Regions from separate parts of the Sporacetigenium mesophilum DSM 16796 genome, predicted to be linked through region 1. Evidence: riboswitches for the same ligand, from Rfam matches in the RefSeq annotation. Region 1 holds a riboswitch; each other region holds the start of a gene.
The links. A riboswitch is a leader RNA that binds a small molecule or an ion and turns the genes downstream of it on or off. The one in region 1 is predicted to bind cobalamin.
Positions count from the first base shown of each region.

Region 2: linked by a shared signal. The riboswitch ahead of BS62_RS13740 (cobyric acid synthase) and the one ahead of BS62_RS04235 (energy-coupling factor transporter transmembrane component T) in region 1 are both predicted to bind cobalamin.
Region 3: linked by a shared signal. The riboswitch ahead of BS62_RS13820 (precorrin-2 dehydrogenase/sirohydrochlorin ferrochelatase family protein) and the one ahead of BS62_RS04235 (energy-coupling factor transporter transmembrane component T) in region 1 are both predicted to bind cobalamin.

Region 1 covers NZ_JCANUR010000003.1:13,535-19,795, forward strand. The annotation lists gene BS62_RS04230 (ABC transporter ATP-binding protein) at 1-1,053, opposite strand, end outside; gene BS62_RS04235 (energy-coupling factor transporter transmembrane component T) at 1,055-1,918, opposite strand; cobalamin riboswitch at 2,046-2,222, opposite strand; gene BS62_RS04240 (EAL domain-containing protein) at 2,288-3,082, opposite strand; gene BS62_RS04245 (ABC-F family ATP-binding cassette domain-containing protein) at 3,310-5,223, opposite strand; gene BS62_RS04250 (DUF805 domain-containing protein) at 5,288-6,013, opposite strand; gene BS62_RS04255 (YjjG family noncanonical pyrimidine nucleotidase) at 6,131-6,261, shown strand, end outside.
Region 2 covers NZ_JCANUR010000023.1:2,477-8,737, reverse strand. The annotation lists gene cbiB (adenosylcobinamide-phosphate synthase CbiB) at 1-163, opposite strand, end outside; gene BS62_RS13745 (cobyrinic acid a,c-diamide synthase CobB) at 165-1,517, opposite strand; gene BS62_RS13740 (cobyric acid synthase) at 1,528-3,051, opposite strand; cobalamin riboswitch at 3,285-3,465, opposite strand; gene BS62_RS13735 (AIR synthase related protein) at 3,646-4,389, opposite strand; gene BS62_RS13730 (ECF transporter S component) at 4,399-4,899, opposite strand; gene BS62_RS13725 (histidine phosphatase family protein) at 4,935-5,540, opposite strand; gene cobS (adenosylcobinamide-GDP ribazoletransferase) at 5,578-6,261, opposite strand, start outside.
Region 3 covers NZ_JCANUR010000023.1:18,252-24,512, reverse strand. The annotation lists gene BS62_RS13840 (energy-coupling factor ABC transporter substrate-binding protein) at 1-241, opposite strand, end outside; gene BS62_RS13835 (energy-coupling factor ABC transporter permease) at 216-968, opposite strand; gene BS62_RS13830 (cobalt-factor II C(20)-methyltransferase) at 1,003-1,710, opposite strand; gene BS62_RS13825 (sirohydrochlorin cobaltochelatase) at 1,737-2,522, opposite strand; gene BS62_RS13820 (precorrin-2 dehydrogenase/sirohydrochlorin ferrochelatase family protein) at 2,538-3,116, opposite strand; cobalamin riboswitch at 3,224-3,404, opposite strand; gene hemB (porphobilinogen synthase) at 3,463-4,428, opposite strand; gene cobA (uroporphyrinogen-III C-methyltransferase) at 4,448-5,956, opposite strand; gene hemC (hydroxymethylbilane synthase) at 5,946-6,261, opposite strand, start outside.

The DNA of each region.
Region 1 (6,261 bases):
ACTTCCTTTGTATTCCTTAAGTCCCATAATACTTTTTAATAATGTACTTTTTCCTGAACCGTTTGCCCCCATAATAGAAACAAATTCACCTTCTAATATATCAATATTTACATTATCTAAAACCTGAAGACTATCATAAAATGTATTTAACTTTTTTATACTGATAGTTGAGTTTTTATCATTTTTATCTTTTGTAAATGCAAATTGACATTTATTAAATTCATCCTTATTATTAAATTCGCCTTCTAAATAATTTCTAGCATCTTTAAAGTCTTTTGGAAGGTATCCTATATTATTCTTTTTGAAAAATCTTAAATAATCTGGCATAAATCCAATCATATTATTAGAACATTTACTAAAAAATTCATTTATATTTTCAAAAACTGTAAGCTTATTATTTTCCATATATCCAATTTTGTCTGCAACATCAAACCATTTATTTACTCTTTGTTCTATTAAAACTATAGACATTCCAAGTTCTGTATTTATTTTTCTTACTAAATTAACTATAGATTCTGCAGATGGGGGATCCAGTTGTGACGTTGGTTCATCTAAGACTATACACTTTGGCATGTACGCTATAGCCGATGCAATTGCAACTTTTTGTTTTTCTCCACCAGACAATGTGTTTATGTTTCTATTTGCTAAATGTAGTATGTCTGCAAATTGCATAGCTTCCCATACTCTTCTTTTTATAACACTCTCATCCACACCTATATTCTCTAACCCAAAGGCCATTTCTCTATGTACCTTGTTCATCATAAGTTGTCTTTCTGGATGTTGAAAAACCATAGTTATTTCTTTAGCTCTTTGACTATGAGACATTTTATTTATATCTTCACCTTCTATATTTACATATCCTTTAATACTTCCACCATAAAAACTAGGAACAGTTCCAACTATAGCCTTTGCTAAAGTTGATTTCCCTGAGCCTGATTTTCCCGTAACTAACAATATATTCCCTTTATTTAGCTTAAGATTTATATTGTCTAAAGTTAGTTTATCTTCTAAAGGATACTTGTAACTTAAATCTTTAATTTCTATATAAGCCACACTAATCATCCTCCCCATATAATATCATTGAAGTTGTTATAAACACTACAATCGCAAATATTGATGCAGTTGCATAATTAAATATATTTGTTAAATAAATTCCATCATATACATCAAAACTTACCATTTTAAAATACATTCCTATACAATAAGTTATTAAAAGAACTATTGATGAAAATATAATTAAAAAATCAAATTTATTAAATCTTTGTCTTTCGTATATACTCCTGTTGCTACTTAAAAATCCCCTTACATATGCGGCTTCACTTATCTCAAAGGAACTTTCTAAGGAGTTGTCTAATAAAATTGAAAAAACAGGTACATAACTTTTTGATTTTTCCTTAGAACCTTTTTTATCAAAATTTACTCCTCTTACTGTATATACATCTTTCAAACTATTAAACCTTTTTTTAAGATCTGGAACAAGTTTGAATCCTATCATAAGCATAAGAGTTGACTTTGGCATTTTAGTTGAAAAATAAGAAACAGCCCTGTCTGAATCTATCATAAAGTCAAATGCCATAAAAATATATGTTACTGACAATAACTTAAAGGCCATTGTTATTGAATATATAATAGATTCTAAAGTAATTTTTCTACTCATTATGTAAAATAATATTGTTTTTCCTTGGCTTACAAAGAAAACATTTATTATTGTAATAACAATTACAAAAGGTATAAAATATAGAATTCCCATTTTTAACTTCTTAGTGTTTTTTGTAGATATAAATAAAGAAATTAACAAAGTATATACTGAAATAAGTATAGCTGGATTATCATTTGAAAAAACCATTATCATTATAGTTAAAAATAAAACTATAGGTGTAATAATATGAACATTTCCGAATTTTCCGTCATTTTCCAACAAAATTCCTCCTTGTATAAAAATTTCGCTTGAATATAAAATAGCCCATTAACTGCGAGAGTTAATGGGCTAAGCTTAATGTCTAATTAAAGGCAAGACCTAACACACTCTGTATCTTCCGCAGAGTAAAGTGTTAATAATATAGGCAGGTCTTCTGACTCAAGTATCATAGCTTTTACACGTCTTCCCAGATTACTCCAGTGACATATGTGCAAAGCTCCTCTCTTACAGCGGCGGGACCGTTCAGGAATTTCACCTGATTTCCTTTTAATAAAAATAATTAACCTATATATTTTATATTTAATTTTCGAATATTTCTTATATAAATTATACCAAATATAACTTACAATTTCAACATAACTTTATTTATTAAGCAAGTACTTCTCTTGGTCTTCCTAAATAATATCCCTGACCATAGTCTGCACCAAGGTTTATCAAAACATCTAACTCTTCCTTAGTTTCTATACCTTCACATATGATTTTTGCCCCTATGAACTTACTAAATTCAACCACTGTTCTTACAAGTTCTTTTTTATTGCTACTTTTGTCTATATCTCTTATAAAATTCATGTCTATCTTAATATAGTGGGAAGGTACAGATATAAGCAAATTATTATTTGAATATCCTGAACCATAATCATCTATTGCAAGCTTTACACCAAAGTGTCTTATTTGTTCAAAAGAATTATATAGTTTTTTCATATCGTCAATAGGAACGTTTTCCGTCAATTCCAAAACTATATTTTTTCTAATGTCAGGTTCTATCTTTTGTAACAAATCAAATACTTCATCTGTATTTTGTTTTAAAAACACAGGATCTATATTTATAAATAGATTTTTATCTTTTACTTCAAATTTTTCAAAAGAATTTACTGAATTTTGAACTGCTAATAAAATAAATTTTTGTACGTATTTAAATTTATAAACATCATCTATTACTTCTTTAATGTTTTTATATTTAGTATTTTTTGTTCTTGATAAACTTTCGTAACCATAAGTAGTTCCTGTTTTTAAATCTACTATAGGTTGATATACACAATATAATTCATTTTTGTTTAGAAGCCTTTTTATACTAAGCATTCTAAACATCCTTTTTCTAAATATAAAATATGCTATTACTAATTCTATTAATATTAATGCAATAATATCCATACTACTTTCCATCTATAAAATCCTCCACAAAATACATACAGTTTACTAGACGATATGTATATTCCATATTCGACATTTCAAAACATATATTGAGATTAAAACCCCTAATTCTATTTTAATATATAATATAGAATTTATAAACAATTTCTGCAAATAATACTTATAAATTAGTAAAAATAACCATGTATACTTTAATCAATAACAAAAAGGATCGTAGATTTTTACTACGACCCTTTAGTTTACTTATTTTTTTGTGCTTCTATTTTTTCTGATAGATCATTTAAATAGGTCCATCTATCGTATTTTTCATTTAGTAATTCTTCTGTCTTTTCTTTTTCATTTAACAAATCTTGAAGTTTTACAAAATCCATAGAATTCTTTTCTATTTCCTTTTCTAAATTCGATATTTTATTTTCGAGATTTTCTATTATCTCATCTATTTCATCAAATTCTTTTTGTTCATTATAAGTGAATTTTAGTTTAGTTTTATTAGTATTTACCTTAGTTTCTATCTTTTTTTCTTCAATTTTTTTATTTTTAGTTTCCTCTTGAACTGGTTTTTCACTTTCTAATTTAAGTAGATAATCGCTGTAATTTCCACTGTATCTTTTTATTTCTCCATTTCCTCTATAAGAAAATATCTTATTACACATTCTATCTAAGAAATATCTATCATGGGATACAGTTATTACAGGACCATTAAAATTATCTAAGAAATCCTCTAATATTGTAAGTGTTGTAGTATCTAAGTCATTGGTAGGTTCATCTAGTAATAATACATTAGGTGCCCCCATTAATACCCTTAGTAGATATAGCCTTCTTCTTTCTCCACCTGACAACTTCCCAATTGGACTATATTGTGTATCTGAAGTAAATAAAAACCTCTCGAGCATTTTAGATGCTGTGATTTTTTCTCCATTTGCTAAAGGTAGATACTCTCCTACTTCCTTAACATATTCAATTACTCTCATATTTTCATCCATATGAAAGTTTTCTTGTGAGAAGAATCCTACTTTTACTGTTTCTCCTATTTCTAGTTCTCCACTATCAGGAATAAACTCTCCACTTATAATTTTCATAAGAGTAGATTTACCAGCGCCATTAGGACCTACAATACCTATTCTATCTTCTTTTAATAAAGTATAAGTAAAGTCTTTTATAAGAGTGTTGTCGTCAAATGACTTACTTATATGATTTAGCTCTATTATCTTGTTGCCTAGTCTAGATCCAACAACAGATAATTCAAGATTTTCATCTTTTATATCTACCATTTCATCTTTTAAAGTTTCAAATCTTTCTTTTCTAGCTTTTTGTTTTGTAGTTCTTGCCTTTGCCCCTCTTCTTATCCACGCTAATTCTTTTTTGTACATACTTTCTCTTTTTCTTTGGGTAGCTTCCTCTAGTGATTCTCTTTCAAGCTTTTTTTCTATGAACTCACTGTAGTTTCCATCGTATGAATATAGATTTCCCTTGTCTATTTCTATTATTCTATTAGTTACTACATCTAAGAAGTATCTATCATGAGTAATCATCAAAAGTGAACCTTTTCTTTTGTTTAGGTACTCTTCTAGCCAAGAAATAGAATCACTATCCATGTGGTTTGTAGGCTCATCTAATATAAGAAGTTCACATGGAGTTATTAGAGCTGAGGCTAGGGCTATTCTCTTTCTCTGCCCTCCTGATAAAAACTTTACTTGTTCGTCAAAGTTATTTATATCAAGCTTAGTCAATACAGTTTTAGCTTCACTTTCTAAATCCCATAAATTCATACTATCCATTTTTTCTTGTAACTTAATCAGTTTATCGTTGAAAGAAACTTCACCGTTTAATACTTTTTGAATAGTATATTCATACTCTCTTAAAACTTTCATTTCTTCAGAATTACCTTTAAAAACCTGTTGTAAAACTGTAGCCTCAAAATCAAAGTCTGGATTTTGAGATAGATATTCGATTCTAATATTGTTTCTTTTTATTATATTTCCGCTATCAGGTTGTTCTATTTCGCCTACTATTTTTAAAAGTGTAGACTTACCTGTACCATTTATTCCTATAACCCCTATTTTTTCTCCATCATTTATTCCTAGAGATATATTGTTTAATAGTTTTTTCTCACTATAGTTTTTACTTATATTTTCTAATGTTATTAAATTCATTTTATCCTCACCTTGCTAAAATATATTTATTCTTTCTTTAATATTATAGCAGAAATGTATTAAGTTAGTTTATAAATCCTAATTCAATATACTTATTCTCAAGATTTTTATCATTCATAATACTCTTAACAGTTTTATCTTCTATATTCACTTCATAACCTCCAACAATAATAGTCCCATTTTTATTATTGTTATCATCGTCAAATTCATAAGTCACAAAGTATGTATTTTTATCTACTCTTTTTCCATTCCATCCATATATTTTACTTGGTTTTGCTTCTTCCATCCAAGTTTCTACAACATCATCAGTAGTTTTTACTTTATCTTCAACATTTGATTTTTTTACAATTGTTACTGCCTTATTTTCTTTATAACTTTCATAACCTACCATACCCATAACCCCTACAACAATAAATGTAACAACTCCTAGTGCTAGCTTCCATGTTTTAGGCTTTTTATTTGATTTTGTTATTTTATCTTTATCCTCTTCTCTTTTGAAAAACAATAATAAAGCTAAGTATATATTGTATATAGGTATTAATAATCCTAATAAGTACCATCCAGATTTATTAATACTGTGAAATCTTTTTATAATAGAACATGCAATTATAAAGTACATTAAAAAGAAAACAGGATAAGTTACAATATCATAAACATTGTTATTAAAACCTTTGTTTACTATAAAATAGTTAATAATCTCAAGTGCAATATAACTTAAGTTAATTAAAGCAAATTCTTTTCTATTAATATTGCCATCAGCTGTAAAAAGCTGTTTTAGTTTTATTTTCATCTTCTACTCACCTTCCCTATTTAAAGTATTATATAAATTGCAGAAAACTCCTTCTAAAATTATATTTTGTAGTATGTTATAATATTAATTAAAATTAAAGTTTATGGAGATGAGTTTATGAAATACGAAGTTATTTTACTTGATATCGATGAAACATTATTTGATTTTAAAAAAGCAGAAAAATATGCCTTAGAAAAAACAATGAATCATTGCAAAATAGATTACAATGATGAGAACTTAAGTATATA
Region 2 (6,261 bases), on a different contig from region 1:
ATCCACCAATTTTTAAATTCTTCTTATTTTTAGCTAACATTCTTATATTTTGCTCTAAAAACTTAATTAAATTTCCAATAAATCTAACTGGATGAGGGAATGAATATGGATCTCCGAATATTAAATCTAATATATACCCTATGAATATACTTATTAAAACCATATCACTTTATCCCTTTTTCCAAAAAATTTATCATAGTATTTAAATTGCTATAAAAATGAGTATGTAAATATGTTGCTAGTGTATGCCCCTTAATATAGCCTCCCATCCAATTATGCGAAACTATTCCTTCTCTTTCCTTTTTCATTAAATAAACGCATTTTTCATCACTTATAAACTCTGAATGATGAAATTCATGACCCTTTATCTTATCTCCTTTTTGTGACAAAATAGTGTCTTCCAAAGCTTCTCCAACACAATATCCAAATCTTTTTAGAGATTTAGTCATTACACTTTTCCCATTAAATATCCCTACCATATCGAATTCACTATTATCTTGATCTACTAGCTTTTCTCCTAAATACATTAGTCCTCCACATTCTGCGTATATAGGTATATTTTTGTTATAAGCATCTTTTATAGATTTTCTCATGTTGATATTCCCTTGTAACTCTTTAGCAAATATCTCTGGAAAACCGCCTCCTATGTATACACAGTTACAATTAGGTAGTTCTTTGTCATATAAGGGACTAAATTTAATAATATTAACTCCCATATCTTCTAGTAAATCTATATTATCTTGATAATAAAAATTAAAAGCTTTATCATATGCTAATGCTAAAGTTAAATCATTAAACTTTGGAATATTTAATTTGAAATTACTATATATAGGTTGAGATTCAGATATTTCTATTAACCTATCTATATTTATATGCTTTTCTATTAAATCTGCAAGTTTATCAAATTTTCCATTTAACTCATCCATTTCTATACTAGGTACAAGACCTAAATGTCTAGATGGCAGAGAAAAATCCTTATTCTTAGGTAAGTATCCTAGAACTTCTATGTCGCAATACTTTTCAACGGATTCTTTTATTATTATAAAGTGGCTTTCAGATGAAATATTATTAACTATTACTCCCCTAATATCTACGTCTTTATCTAATTCTTTATATCCTAGTACCATTGCAGCACTAGATGTTGCCATTGCTTTTCCATCTATTACTAGAATTACAGGACATTTTAGAATTTTTGATGTATATGAGCTAGTACATGAGTTTATATCTACTCCGTATCCGTCATAAAGTCCCATAACTCCTTCCACAATGGATATATCAACATCAATAGAATTTTTATTAAACAGATACTTTATAACTTCATCTTCTAACATATAATTATCTAAATTTCTAGATTCTTTATTTGTTACAAATGTATGATATGAGGTATCTATATAATCAGGACCAACTTTATATGGCTGAACATTTAAGCCTCTATTTTTTAAAGCCTTCATTATACCTATAGATATAGTAGTTTTTCCTACTCCACTATTAGTTCCACCTATTAATATCTTTTTCATACCTTACCCCCTAGGAGTTAATTATTTCATATATTTTATCTATATCAGTATGAGCTCTAACTATATTTGCTAATTTGTCATATTCTATATCTTTAAATTCCTTAAAAGAGGAGACATTACTTTCTACTCTCTCAAGTCCTTTTTTATCTCTTATGTTATTCAGTAAAGCCCTAGTAAAACTTATGTTGTCAAATATTCCATGTATATAAGTTCCAACTACATTTCCATCTTCATTTATTGCTCCTTCTAAAATACTTACATTTTCTTCTAGTCTCATAGTTATAGTATTTAGGTAGCTACATTCATCTGATTTTGTACTTCTTCCCATGTGTATTTCATATCCTTCTATCTTAATTCCATTTAATCCATTTAGATACCCGTTCATATCTTCTTCTATAATAGCTTCTACTTGGGCGGTTATCTTTTCTCCTTCAAATGTAGTTTCTATATCTAATAGTCCTATTCCATTTATTTCTTTAACTCCACATTCTATTCCCTGTGGGTCATATAGCTTTTTACCTAACATTTGATATCCGCCACATACTCCAAATACTAACTTTCCCTTTTTATGTAATTCTATTATTTGTTTTTCTAGTCCACTTTCTTTTATATATATAAGGTCTTCTATAGTGTTTTTGCTTCCAGGAATTATAAGAATATCTGGATCTCCTATAGATTCTCCTCTCATAACGTATCTTAGGTTAACGTCTTCCTGAGTTTCAAATACATTCATATCAGTAAAGTTTGATACATGAGGTAAGTACAAAACCTCTATATCAATAGCCTTATCTCCCTTTTCTTGTTTCATTCTAAATCGATCTGCCAAACTATCTTCGTCTTCTATATTTAAAATACTATAAGGTATAACTCCTAAAACAGGTACTTTTATTATATCTTCTAGCATTTTTAATCCAGGCTCTAAAATTTTTATATCTCCTCTAAATTTATTTATAATTACTCCCTTAACTCTTTTTCTTTCTTCTTCAGTTAAAAGCATCATTGTCCCAGCTAAAGATGCAAAAACTCCACCTTTATCAATATCTCCAATAAGTACTACTGGTGAGTCTGATATTTCAGCCATTCCCATATTAACTATATCATTTTCTCTAAGGTTTATCTCAGCTGGACTTCCAGCACCTTCTATAACAACAATATCGTAACTAGAGCTTATATCTTTATATATATCTTTTATCATATCTTTTAACTCTGGTGCAAAATCATGGTATTCTGCTGCACCCATGTTTTTATATACTTTACCATTTATTATTACTTGAGATTTTTTATTTGTTGTAGGTTTTAGAAGTATTGGATTCATATTTACATGTGGTTCAAGACATGCTGCTTCTGCTTGAAATACTTGAGCCCTACCCATTTCCAATCCTTCTTTTGTTATATAAGAATTTAGAGCCATATTTTGTGATTTAAAAGGTATAACACTTTTTCCATCTTGCTTTAATATCCTACAAAATGCCGCAGTTAATAGACTTTTACCTACTCCAGAACCTGTACCTTGAAACATTATTGATTTACCCATGGAATTTCCCCCTTTATATATAAAAAATTCGCTTCACTCATGTCGCCAACGACCTTGAAAATCAGGTCCGTTGCTCAAGTTTAGTAGTTGGATAATATAAATTATCTATAGACCAGATAATTTATATTATACTTGTAATTAAACAAATCCTAACCTTTATTGGTTAGGATTTGTTTATAGAATATAAATTACTTATTATTATAGACTATAGCGCCACCCTTCACCCCGAAGGTTTACTACTCATGAATTAGGCAGGTCTCCTGGCTTAGCTTCAATCTACTTCCTTACCTTCCCATGATGCAAATCATAGTGGCTTAAATAAGGTTTCGTCTGCTTTACAGTAGCGGGGGCTGCAGAGGAATTTAACCTCTTTCCCTATTAATCTATATAAGAACCTATTTCAGATTTATTAAGTTTTTAACAATTACATTCTAACATACAAAATTGCAATATTCAATATAATAGTAAATTTATACAATTTATGTATATAATTTTTATATAATTAATATTCTTAATTCCTCTTAACTAAAAAGGCTTAAATCTCCTTCCTTATAGTAAGATAGGGGAGATCTAAGCCTTTTCACAGTAATTAATCTATTTCTTTAGTAACTTTCCTATAAAAGTTAAATTTTTCATTTTTTCAATCTCTTCTAAATAATTATTTTTTATTGCAGCTATTAAAACGGTACCTGGACCCGCTGATTTATATAAATCTACAGTAATATCTTTATTAACTTCTAAATTTAAATTATTGTTTATTGCTAATTGCTCGCATTCATACATTATTCCCTTCGAACCAACAGGTACTATTTCCAAAACCCCTTCTATATTTAATAAAATATTAAGATCTTCATAACTAGCAATTTCTTTATCATTATCTAATTTTATCTCATTTCCTACCTTTGGAATTCCTATACTGATTAATTTACAATCACAATTTACATTATTTACTTTCAATTTTTCATTTTCTGCTATACCTATTACTGTTATACCTACTGCAGTTGAATTTGTAATCATATTTTCTTCCGTGCTTCCTGTAAGTGTAACATTATCTATCTTTAAAAGTTTCAGTTCTTCTTTTATCCCTTTTATTATTTCTTCTCCTGTAGGATTCATTTCATTGCAAACTGCATTTGTAATACTTACTACATCTGCACCACTACAAAGAACTTCAAATAAAGCAACTTTAGCAGTATATTTCCCTACTTGAAGTGGAGGGCATTTAAATGAATCTCCACTTTTTAACCCTATTCCACCACAACTGTCACAAGCTATTACCATTGTCTTTTCATTGTCTATAGAGACTAATGTTAGGTCCCTGACTCTATTTATATTCATATAAACTACCTACCTTTGTTTAAACTCCGCCAATGATCTCTTTGGTATGGCGCTGTATATACCTATAGCTACTATTATGTTGGCTAAAGCTGCTAGAGACAATATAGGAATTATAGCATAAGCTAACCCAGGTACATTTATAACTTTAATTAAAAAGTATACTGTAACAGGACCATTTATTATAACTCCCAATAAAGTTGGTACTATCCATGATAAGAATTTATTTTTATCTTTTAAAATTCTATAAGATACTCCAAAGATATAAATTGTTATTGCCATAAAAATACCTATTATTAAATGTATAGGTATTGTCATAGGAAACCCACTTGTGAGCGCTGTCAATAAGTGCCCTAATAATCCAACTATAGCTCCATAAACAGGTCCTAACATAATCGATATTAAAAATCCAGGCATAGAATCAAAGGCTATACTTGAAACTATCTTTATATTTGAACCTATAAAACTCAAAGCTATAAATAGCGCCACTAAAGTAATCTTTTTTGTTTTCATAAAAATTCCTCCTATAAAAAATTCATTATCCCCATTTATCTTAAATGATCAGTATTATTTAGCTTGTGTATTACTGCAAAATCATTTTCAACTTCTATTACACTAACAGAACAGTTATCTATTTTGAAATTCCAATGATGTTCATAGCTTTTCGATAACAAATGAGATATTATGCATCTTATAACCCCCGCATGAGTACATATAAGTATAGATTTACCTCTATTTTCTTTTATAATATTTTCTATATATAAAGCTATTCTATTATGAAATTCTACTAAACTTTCTCCCTTAGGATATTCATATTCAAAACCCAATTTCAACATATTATCAAATTCTTCACTATAACTGCTTTCTATTTCTTTAAATGTTTTTCCCTCGAAATCTCCAAAGTTCAATTCTTTTAAATTATCATTTACTACTATTTCTAGGTCTTTTTCTTTAGATAAATTTTTTATTGTCTCTACTGCCCTTGAAGATGGACTACTATAAATACAATCTATACTATAATCTTTTAAAAAGTTTACAGTTTTTTGCGATTGGCTTAGGCCTAGGCTACTCAATTTACTGTCTATATGTCCAGATAATTTCATATTATTGTTATCGTCTGTTTCTCCATGTCTTACTAGTATAATCCTTACCATATATATCTCCTTTAATTAAGCTTCTAAAAATTCATAACTAAAGCAATTTGTAAGCCAAATATATAAAAATTAAATATATTAATTGGGATAATTCACACCAACATCCAAGTATATCTCCCGTTATTCCATCTATTTTATTAGTTATATATATTGTAAACATTCTTGTTAATATATATAGAACCGGTATAAAAACTATACTGAATAGAACCTCATATATACTTATTTTAATAAGTACGTATGCTAAAATAACAATTAAAATAGTAGAAAATATAGTTATAAATAACCTTTTATTATTTACCTTTCCTATAAATAAATTACCCATTCCTCCTGGTCTTGGTGTCTTGTTTTTATAACAAGAAAATACTATAGCTAGTCTTCCATATACAGGGGTTAATAGTAAAGGATATAATATATCCATACTTACAATACTATAGACAAAACCTACCTTTAATAATATTAAAAACACTATGGCTAGAAGTGCATTAGTTCCCAATCTAGAATCCTTCATAATATCTAATATTTTTTCCTTATTTCTATAACTATATATTCCGTCAAAAGTATCTCCTAATCCATCTAGGTGAAGTCCTCCTGTTAAAAGAACCTCACTCATTAGAAATATTATTGATACTATATATATATCAAATATTTGTAAGGATAGGTATGTTATAGCTAAATAAATCCCCCCTAGAACTAAACCTACTAGCGGAAAATATATTATGCT
Region 3 (6,261 bases), on a different contig from region 1:
TAATTCCTGTTCCTAAAGATGCTTGAACAGAAAATAATAGACTTTCTATTTCACCACTTTGAGGTTCATATATGCTACTGACCCAAGGTTTATAATTAGGATCTATTTCTGTTATAAGTTCTTCTGCTTGCCCGTCTGCCCCGCCATATTCAGCATTTTTATTTATAATCAAAGGAGATCCTATAAGTAAAATTGCTATTAAAACTAAAACTATATTATTGTTCGTTAATCTCTGTTTCATATTTATATTCATCTCCAATCACTCCTTCTATCTTATTCTGTAATAGTAAGTTATAAACTACAGTTGTCAATATTCCTTCAGCTATTGCTATAGGTATCTGAGTTAAACAGAATATAGATAAAAATTTAATTAAAGATACTGTTACTCCTCCATTAGGGTCTGGAAACGCTAATGCTAATTGTATAGATGTTATTGTATATGTAGCTAAGTCCCCTATAGCAGCTGATGTAAATACACATGTAGCATTTTTTATGTTTCTTTTTTTCATAAACTTAAATATTAAATAAGATATTATAGGGCCTACTACAGCCATAGAAAATGCATTTGCCCCTAAAGTTGTTATACCACCATGTGCCAATAACAATGCTTGAAATAAAAGTACTATTGTTCCTACTACAGACATAACTCCTGGTCCAAAAAGTATAGCTCCAAGGCCTACTCCAGTTGGATGAGAACTACTTCCTGTTATAGATGGGATCTTTAGAGCCGACAAAACAAATACAAATGCTCCTACCAGTGCTATTAATAGCTTTTTGTTTGGGTCATTTTTAAATATCAATCTAAGATTTTGTAATCCTCTTATAAAAAAAGGTATAAAAATAATTGACCATATTAGTGACCATTTAAATGGTAAAAAACCTTCCATTATATGCATAGCTAATATATCTGTAGGATTTAATACAACTAATAACAATCCTACTGTTAATCCTAATTTTAAATTTTTCATATACTTATCCCCCTGAGACAGAAAGTCCCATAAACTATGACATTTTTTGATCTTTATTTATTAGTATAGTTGAAAAGTAAGATACTTTTTTACTAAGATCTATCTCCCTTAAGTTTTTGTATACCTTTTCACTTCCTAATGATGAGTTGCTAACTAAAATAGCATGATCCATAAGATTATTTTTTTCTATTTTATTTATTATTTGTTCAAAGTTCTTGTATACTTTCATAAGAACTATAGAACTATAATTTTCTAATGCATAATCTATCTTTTCCTCATCTGTAGTACATGGGATTATTATAAGAGGCTCTTTATCCATAACCAATGGGAAATTTTGATTCGATGCTATATTTGAGAAAGAAGATATTCCTGGTATAGTATCTACCTCAATCTTACCTATTAATCTTTCCATTATATACACATATGTGCTATATATCATAGGGTCTCCTAAGGTTATAAAGCCTACATTTTTACCATCTTCAACATCCATTTGTATTTCTTTTGCAATATCGTCCCATGCATCTATTTTTTCAACGCTATCAAAGTTCATCGGAAAATGCTTTTGTTTTATTTCTATTTTATCGTTAAGATAAGGTTCTACTATAGATAATGCTAAACTCTTTCCTTCTTTTTGTGCCTCTGGTGTATATAATATGTCTAGTTTTTTCAAAGTATCCACGGCTTTTATTGTAAGTAAGGAACTATCTCCAGGTCCTGTTCCTATTCCATAAAACTTCGTCATAAGTATTTCCCCCTAAATTAAATATTTTATATTCCTTCTTCTTTTATTAAATCGTTTATATGAGATACAAATATATCTTGTATTTTTGAATTTTCTCCTAGGCCCTTAAGATATACTTCTACATCAAACCCTTCTTTTTCCAATATGCTTTTCCAAGAATCTTCCTCATCTGAAGCCATATCATTTATTGCATGATCTCCTGCGACTAACATAAATGGCATTAGTATAGCCTTAGATATATTGTTTTTTCTTAACCTAGTTATAACATTTTCTAATTCAGGATATCCTTCAACAGTTCCAACATAAGCGTTTATATTAGCTTCTTCTAACATATAATTTAAACAAGTATAAGATGAGTGAGCTTCATGAAATGTACCATGGCCCATAAGAACTACCGCCTCATTTTCTTTTAAAGTAGGTACTTGCAATTTTAGAGCATTCGTAGTTTTTTTGTAGTCATCTATAGTTGTAAGCAATGGCTTACCTAATGATAATTTTTCAAATTTACATTCAAATGACCTTACTTGATTTTTAAGTTTATCAAATTCCTCTCCATTTATTATGTGAAGAGTTTGAACTATAACTTCCTTATATCCTTTTTCATATAATTTTTGTAAAGATTCAACTGGATTATCTATATATATCTTATCTCTATTCGCTAACTTTTTTATTATCATATTAGATGTAAATGCCCTGAACACATCATATTCATCAAAAGTTTTTCTTATCTTATTTTCGCAAGCTTCTATATTTTTTTTTCTCGTTTCAGGATAACTTGTTCCAAAGCTTACTACTAATATAGCTTTTTTCATTTTATATCTCCCTTGTCAAATTTCTAAATTCCTAAGTTCTTCTATTGTCATATTTATTAGATTATTTAATAAATATCTTTTCTCATCATTATTTTCATATTTATCGATAATTTTACTTCTTATATTACCTAGTAAATTCAAATACTCTTCATAATCATCACTATATTGTTTTTCTATATCTTTTTTTATCTTTGATGCAAGAGATGGGCTTTTGCCATTTGTTGATACACTTATAACTAAATCTCCTCTTTTCACTATAGAAGGTACTATATAGCTTGACAAGCCTGGGTTATCTACTACATTGCACAATATGTTTTTCTCTTTGCAATATAAACCTATTTGTTCATTTAAATCTTTATCATCCGTGGATGCCACAACAATATAACTATTTTTTATATAGTCTTCTTTATAAAAATCTCTTATTAGAATTACTTTATTTTCTATATTTTCTAATTCATCTATTATAGTTGGAGATATAACCTTTACTGTACATCCAAATGATATAAAGCTTTTTACTTTTCTATAGGCAACTTTACCTCCACCTATTACTACTATTTCTTTATCTTTTATATTTACCATAATCGGATAGTACATATTATCACTCCTATAAAAAAGTCCTAACCTTTAAAGGCTAGGACTTGTAATTTACACAGTAATATTTCAATTTCTGCATAAAGCCACACCCTCCACCCCGAAGGCCTTACTTTGGTATAAAATAGGTAGGTCTCCTGGCTTGGTATCAATCTACTTCCTTACCTTCCCATGATGCTAAATCACAGTGGTTAAATAAGGGTTCGTCAACCTTACAGTAGCGGGGGCTGCAGAGGATTTTAACCTCTTTCCCTTTTAATCTTTGCAAGAACCTAATTTATAAACATTTTATTTTTCTAACTTTACTTAATCATATGCAATTGTATAATTCAAAATACTTAGGTAACTACTATCTTTTAAGTAATTTAGCTAAATCTTTTGCAAAATACGTTATTATCATATCTGCTCCAGCTCTCTTTATAGAAAGTACACTTTCATATATAGCGCCTTCATTTAATAGTCCATTTTTAACAGCTAGTTTAAGCATTGAATATTCCCCACTGACATTGTATGCTGCTAAAGGTGTATTGAAGTTGTCTTTAACCCTTCTTATAACATCTAAATAGGACAATGCAGGTTTTACCATTACTATATCCGCACCTTCCTGTATATCAAGTTCAACTTCCATTAAAGCTTCGTTAGTGTTAGCTGGATCCATTTGATAAGTTTTTCTATCTCCAAATGATGGTGCTGAATGTGCCGCCTCTCTAAACGGTCCATAGAAATTTGATGAATATTTTGCGCTATATGCCATTATAGCAACGTCTTCAAATCCACTTTCATCTAAAGCTATTCTCATAGATTCTATTCTTCCATCCATCATATCAGATGGAGCAACCATGTCAGCTCCAGCTTTAGCATAACTTATTGCTATTTTTGATAAGTACTCTAAAGTTTTGTCATTATGAACATGTCCACATTCTGTAAGTATTCCACAATGTCCATGGCTTGTATATTGACACATACATATATCTGGTATAATGTACATTTCTGGACATACCCTCTTTATTTCTCTTATGCCTCTTTGAACTATTCCATTGTCATTGTAAGCTTCTTTTCCGTATTCATCTTTTTCATCTGGAACTCCAAATAATAGTATATGTTGTATTCCTAAATCTTTTAACTCTTCTATTTCTTCTTTTAATTTATCAACTGATAAATGATAAACATCTGGTAGTGATGGTATTTCTTTTTTTATATTTTCCCCCTCTACTACAAATAAAGGATATATTAAATCTTCTATATTTAACTTCGTTTCTCTTACTAAATCTCTTATTGCTGAATTTGCTCTTAATCTTCTTGGTCTTCTAATCATTTCAATCGCTCCCTTGTATTTATATGTTTATGTCTTTTGTTATACAATCTAGCATTCCATCTATTGTGTATTCATCTGCTTCTTTATGAACTTTCAGTTTATAGGATTCTATAGTTTTAGAAGTTATAGGGCCTATAGATATTAATTTTGTACTAGACAATTTATTTATATTATCAATACCTATTATTTTCATAAAATTATTTACAGTAGATGAACTAGTAAAAGTTATGTAATTTATGTTGTTTTTGTCTAGTAATTTTAATATTTCATCTTTATTATTAGATTCTACAACAGTATTGTAGATATGAATGTTTCTTACGTTACATATTTCACTTAATTTTTCTACTAAATAATCCCTTGCATTAGATGCCCTAGGTATTAATATATTATCAGATTCACTTAGCTCATCTTTTAATACTTCATATATTGATTCTGCAACATATTTTGGTGGCACTATATCAGCTACTATTCCTTTAATTCTTAATTCATTTGCTGTAGCTGGTCCTATTGCAACTATCTTAGCATTGTGTAATTTTCTTAGATCAACATTCATTTTATACATTTTTTTAAAAAATATATCTACAGCATTTTGACTTGTAAATATTATGTAACTGTAATTTTCTATGTTATCTATTCCTTGCTCTAGTTCTTCGTTTGGACTTATTTCATCTATTTTTATAGTAGGAAATTGTATAGCGTTTCCTCCTAAATCATTTATCTTTTCTACTAAAGTACTGCTTTGAGATCTTGCTCTAGTTACTACTATATTTTTACCAAATAACTCTTTGTTTTCAAAGAAATTTAATTTTTCTCTTAAGTTTACAACATCTCCTACAACTATTAAGCTAGGTGGTTTTATATTTTCTTTTAAAGCTATATCGTATATATTTTCTAATGTTCCTGTAACTACTTTTTGATTATATCTAGTTGCCCAATTTATAATAGCTACTGGAGTATTTTTATCTTTTCCTTCTTTTATTAAATTTTTGGATATTTTATTTAAGTTAGCAACTCCCATTAAAAACACTAATGTTCCTTCAATATTAGATAAAGCATTCCAATTTAAATTTTCATTTTCATCATCTTTTAGGTGACCTGTTATTACATGAAATGAAGATGCATAATCTCTATGAGTTATAGGTATACCTGCATAGCAAAGTCCTCCAATTGCAGATGTTATTCCTGGAACTACTTCAAAATTTATGCCATTTTCTAATAAATATTCTCCTTCTTCTCCACCTCTGCCAAAAACATAAGGGTCTCCGCCTTTTAACCTAGTTACAATTTTACCTTCTTTTGCCTTTTTAACTATTACATCATTTATTTCATCTTGTGATAATGTATGATTACTCGATGCCTTACCGACATATATAATTTCACAATTTTCTTTGGCTTCATTTAAGTAATTTTCATTTGCTAATCTATCATAAACTATAACATCTGCCTTTCTTATACACTCTATTCCTTTTACTGTTATTAGTTTATAGTCACCAGGACCTGCCCCTACTAAATATACTTTACCACTCATAGCATTCTAGCTCCTTTAAAACGATTTCTGCCAATTTCATACCTAATTCCCTTTCGTTACCTACTTGTCCATTTATGGATTTTTTGATAAGTACATTACCTTCTTCATCTCCTAATAAACCAGTAAGCTTTAATTCTTTTCCTTTTATAGTGCAATAGGCTCCTATCGGTATGTGGCAACTTCCATTAACTCCATCTAAAAAGCCTCTTTCACATTTTACTTGAATATTTGTGTTTTTATCTTCTATTGATTTAATAATTTCATCTATATAAGAATGATCTTTTCTTATTTCTATAGCCAATGCC